DNA from 2 places in the Fictibacillus sp. WQ 8-8 genome. Region 2 is predicted to be linked to the other one. Evidence: riboswitches for the same ligand, from Rfam matches in the RefSeq annotation. Region 2 holds a riboswitch; the other holds the start of a gene.

Region 1 (2,398 bases), on a different contig from region 2:
ATGTCAGCAGCAACAGAGATGACCCGGGTAAACATGATGTCTTCAATCCGGTCGTTGAGGTCTCCCAGCAGCAGATCACGATAGGAAACGACGCCGGCGAGCTGCTTTTCTTCATTGATGACATACAAATAATAAATATTTTCAGCAAATCCGGCGAACGTCTTCAGTTTATCGACCGCATCGCGAACTGTAAACATCTGCGGGATCCAGACGAACCGATTGGTCATAATCCCGCCGGCGGTGTCGGCAGGATATTGCATGAGTGATTGGACCGTACGGGATTCATCCGCCTTCATGGATGCTAGAAAATCCTGAATCTCTTCAAATGAGAAATTACTTAGCAAGTCCGCCAGGTCATCGTTTTCCATCTCATTCATGATATGGGATGATCGTTCGATTCCTAATTTATGAAGAATCTCGATTTGAAAATGGCTGTCCAGTTCCTGAATGAGAGAAGCAAGCTGCCTTGTTGTCAGGAACGTAAGAAATTTATGCCGGTGTTTCTCCGGCAGCGTCTTATAGACTTCCGCGATGTCGTATGGGTGCAGTTCGTCCATTAATTCCTGGAACTCTTTCTTTCGAAGTTCTTTTAAACTTTTTATAACAAAAAGCAGGATCTGATTTTCCGTCATTTCCTTGAACACGAATGTCACCCCCTTGATATCGTTCTTATTATATAAGAATCTCCAAGAAACTGCGAATGCAACATTGATTTTTAAAAACGTGTTCTGCTGTATTGAATCTGTGGGAAAACTTGATGTATAATGAAAGCAACATAAGAAATAAGAGGGCAGCAACTGACGAGAACGTGTGGAATTGACCACAAGGAAGCTGCATTTTTTTAACCTAAAAAGCCGTTCGTCTGGGCAAAGGTAAGGAATCACTGTGTATATTCCTTGCCTTTTTTCTATTCTCAGGAGGTAATTGGATGGAAAACAAGCTAATACTCGATGGCACCCGTGTCGCAGCAGAAATTAAAGAACAGTTAAAAGAAAGAGTTTCGTCATTAACCAGCCAAGGCACCACACCGTGTCTGGCAACTGTTTTAGTAGGAGAAGACCCTTCTTCTGCTACATACGTGAAAATGAAAGGCAACGCTTGTGAAAAGCTAGGGATCCTATCAAAAAGGATTCATCTTTCATCAGAGATCACCACGGAAGATCTATTAAACACTATCCATGAATTGAATCAGGATGAGAACGTGCATGGCATCCTTCTTCAGCATCCTGTACCTTCCCATATTGATGAAAGAGCCGCGTTTGAAGCGATCGACATTGAAAAGGATGTGGATGGCGTAACGAGCTGGGGATTTGGACAGACTTCGTTCGGATTTGGCAGCTATCCATCCTGTACGCCTGTAGCCATTATGGCCATTATGGATTACTATGACATTTCGATTGAAGGCAAGCACGCTGTCGTTGTCGGCAGGAGCCCTATACTCGGCAAACCGGTTTCCATGCTGCTCCTTAACCGAAACGCTACTGTAACCACCTGTCATTCCTACACTCAAAATTTGAATGAGATCATAAAACAGGCCGATATTGTCGTAGCGGCCGTAGGAAAGCCTAAGTTCATCCAAGGAGATTGGATCAAGCGAGGGGCCGTTGTCATGGACGCCGGCTATAATCCGGGCAACATTGGCGATGCTGATTACGAAGAATGCGAGAAAAATGCCGGAGCCATCACCCCTGTTCCAGGCGGTGTCGGTCCAGTCACTATCGCGATGCTGCTGAAACATACAGTGGATGCAGCTGAGAAAAAACAGGAGAATAAGTAAAATAGAAAAAACTGATCTGTGAATTTTCGCAGATCAGTTTTTTTGTGTACCGCTTAGAGCCGCCAAGTTGACCATAAAGGTGTTTTGGAGGGTATTTTCTCCGTTTCGGCGGGTAAATGCTCTATTTTCGCGGGTATTTTCATCTTAAACAAAGCAATAGCTGAGTGTATGCTTTTCAGGCATACAACAGTATGAAATCTCCCGACTCAGATGGACATATTCACTTACTGAAGTTTCATAAGATAAAAAAACACGAGGAACCGGTGCTTTTCCAGCCAGTTCCTCGTGTTTTTATCTTTTTATTTACATTGCATATTATTGAGCAGTCAGAATGAGCGGACCTTCTTTTGTTATGGCAATCGTATGCTCATATTGAGTGGATAGCGAGCCATCAAACGTACGGGCGGTCCATCCGTCATTATCTATTTTTACATAGCGTTTGCCTGTGTTCAGCATCGGCTCGATCGTAAGGACCATTCCTTCTTTTAAGAGGGTGCCTGTTCCTTTTGTACCGGCGTGCGGCACTTGAGGATCCTCATGCATCACCCGTCCGATCCCATGTCCGATAAACTCGCGGACGACTGAAAGCCCTTCTCCTTCTGCATACTGCTGGATGGCATG
Region 2 (2,398 bases):
ATTAGATCACACGCGTTGTAATGATGCCGTCAATTTCTTTGATCTTATCTTCTAAACCAGGGATTACCTCGCCGTTTACCTTATTGTCAATGTCAATCATCGTATAGGCGTATCCTCCTCGGCTTCTGTTAACCATGTCAGCGATGTTCAAATTATAGCTTGATACAGCCAGTGTGATCTGGCCCACCATATTCGGTACGTTTTCGTGGAAAGCTGCCACTCGCAGCTTTCCTGTATAAGGAAGGGAAGCGTTTGGAAAGTTTACGGAGTTTCTGATGTTTCCGGTTTCTAAAAATTCCTTCACCTGGCGGGTCGCCATAATGGCACAATTTTCCTCTGATTCTTTCGTGGAAGCTCCAAGGTGTGGGACCGGAACAGTATTTTTCATTTTCAGCACATTTTCATTCGGAAAGTCAGTAATATATTGGCCGACGATTCCATTTTCGAGTGCGATTTCCATATCCTTTTCGTTCACAAGCTCTCCGCGAGAGAAATTTAATATATGGACTCCCGGTTTCATAACATTGAACGCTTTCTGATTAAACATCTCTTTTGTATCAGGCGTTAAAGGAACATGTACTGTAAGATAATCTGATTCGGCAAATAACTGTTCAAGCGTCATCGCGCGCTGTACATTGCGGGACAGGTTCCAGGCTGTATCCACGGAGATGAACGGATCAAACCCAATTACATCCATGTCTAAATCAAGCGCATCATTCGCTACAAGTGCACCGATTGCACCTAAACCTATTACACCCAACGTTTTTCCCTTGATTTCTTTTCCAAGAAATTGTTTCTTTCCTGCTTCTACAAGTTTTGGTATTTGTTCACCTTCGCCTTCCAAAGTCTTTGTCCATTCCACACCGGCAAAAAGGTTCCTGGATGAAGCCATTAATGATGTCAGTACCATTTCTTTTACCGCGTTCGCATTAGCTCCAGGAGTGTTAAAAACAACAATTCCTTGCTCAGTACATAGTTCAACCGGAATATTATTAACTCCCGCCCCAGCCCGCGCAATGGCTTTGAGTTCATCTCCAAATGTTAAAGAGTGCATGTTAAAGCTGCGAACAACGATCGCTTCAGGATTGTCACTGTCGTTGTCTATAATATAGTTGCCTTTGTTGAATACCTTCAGACCGCTTTCCGCTATATTATTTAAGGTTTTGATTGTTTTTCCTTTTTCTAACGTGATTGTCGTCATTTTGTTCTCTCCTCTTTTTTATGATGGTTTCCTCTTTAATCAAATTACCAAAAGTAAAGCAGGAAACTTACGAATTACCCTATACTTCCTCAAATAAACAGAAAAGAGGTAAGGGAAAAAATCTCCTTACCTCTGCCCAGGCGAACGGCTGCGACACTATGTGCTCCCTCGCGGTTATCCGCGTTTCGCCAGTTACACATAGCCTTTTAATTTGTTTTATACTAACAAACTTTCAGGCAGCTATCAACACCTGTATATTAAAAATTCAAACATTTTATTTAGAGACTATCGAATTCTCTTAATCCCTACCAATGTTAAGGCTTTTCCGTTAACCCTCTTGAGCGGAAAAGGTGCCAACATTTAATGTTGGCTTTTTTATATGATCGGAACTATTTTAAGGTTTTACGGTTCAGTTCTAGGCGTTCAATCCCAATATTTGAATTTCGGCGAGAATAGGAATAAACTGCTTATTAGTTAATAATGTTAAATTTTATCTCTATAAAAGATATGCTTACCTTTTAGTTCCTGATCAATTGTAAGGATGCCGTGAGAAAAATATTTTTCTCTACGTTTATCAGTTGGTGAACCTGGGTTGAACATAAGAATCTCATTGAACATATAGTTCTTAGGAATATGGGAGTGGCCAAAGATGATGCAGTCCACTTTTTCATCCTGAAAAGCAGTGATTGCTCTTTTCTCTGTCGTCTGTTTCTTTCCATGTCCATGAACGATGCCTATTTTGTATCCATGGATTTCAAGGATGAGTTTCTCACTTAGAAGTTCTTTCATTTCCAGTCCATCCACATTTCCTGTCACTCCTTTGACAGGTGCATAGGATTGCAGCTCATTGTATAAATCTAACGTCTGCCAGTCGCCAGCATGGATAATGAGGTCGGCAGTTTCCAGGTCACACAGGAGCCTTTCAGGCAGCTTTTTGGACTTTTTGGGCATATGGGTGTCAGCTATCACGACAATTTTCATAAAAAATTTCTCCTTCTTTTTCACACTTGGTCATTTTTTCATAGGCCGTAATCCTTAGTGATATCAAGGAAAGCGCTTTTTTGTGAAAATATTCATTATTTTCACAATTGAATTATAATAGCTTTTCCATTTAATTGTTATTGACTACTAAATATTTAGTAAATTAAAATATTTATAGATTAAACAAATTGGAGGCATCATGATGGAAGCAACTGT

Evidence for each region. Region 2 has a riboswitch for ZMP and ZTP ahead of M1K46_RS09950 (phosphoglycerate dehydrogenase). Riboswitches for the same ligand answer to the same signal wherever they lie in the genome.
Region 1: another riboswitch for ZMP and ZTP. It lies ahead of M1K46_RS07220 (bifunctional 5,10-methylenetetrahydrofolate dehydrogenase/5,10-methenyltetrahydrofolate cyclohydrolase); the one in region 2 lies ahead of M1K46_RS09950 (phosphoglycerate dehydrogenase).

Annotation. Positions count from the first base shown of each region.
Region 1 is NZ_JAMXKG010000003.1:357,201-359,598, reverse strand. Features, by position in the region: gene mgtE (magnesium transporter) at 1-644, opposite strand, end outside; ZMP/ZTP riboswitch at 784-875, shown strand; gene M1K46_RS07220 (bifunctional 5,10-methylenetetrahydrofolate dehydrogenase/5,10-methenyltetrahydrofolate cyclohydrolase) at 929-1,777, shown strand; gene map (type I methionyl aminopeptidase) at 2,093-2,398, opposite strand, start outside.
Region 2 is NZ_JAMXKG010000004.1:102,668-105,065, forward strand. Features, by position in the region: gene M1K46_RS09950 (phosphoglycerate dehydrogenase) at 2-1,201, opposite strand; ZMP/ZTP riboswitch at 1,329-1,407, opposite strand; gene M1K46_RS09955 (metallophosphoesterase family protein) at 1,685-2,182, opposite strand; gene M1K46_RS09960 (peptide MFS transporter) at 2,385-2,398, shown strand, end outside.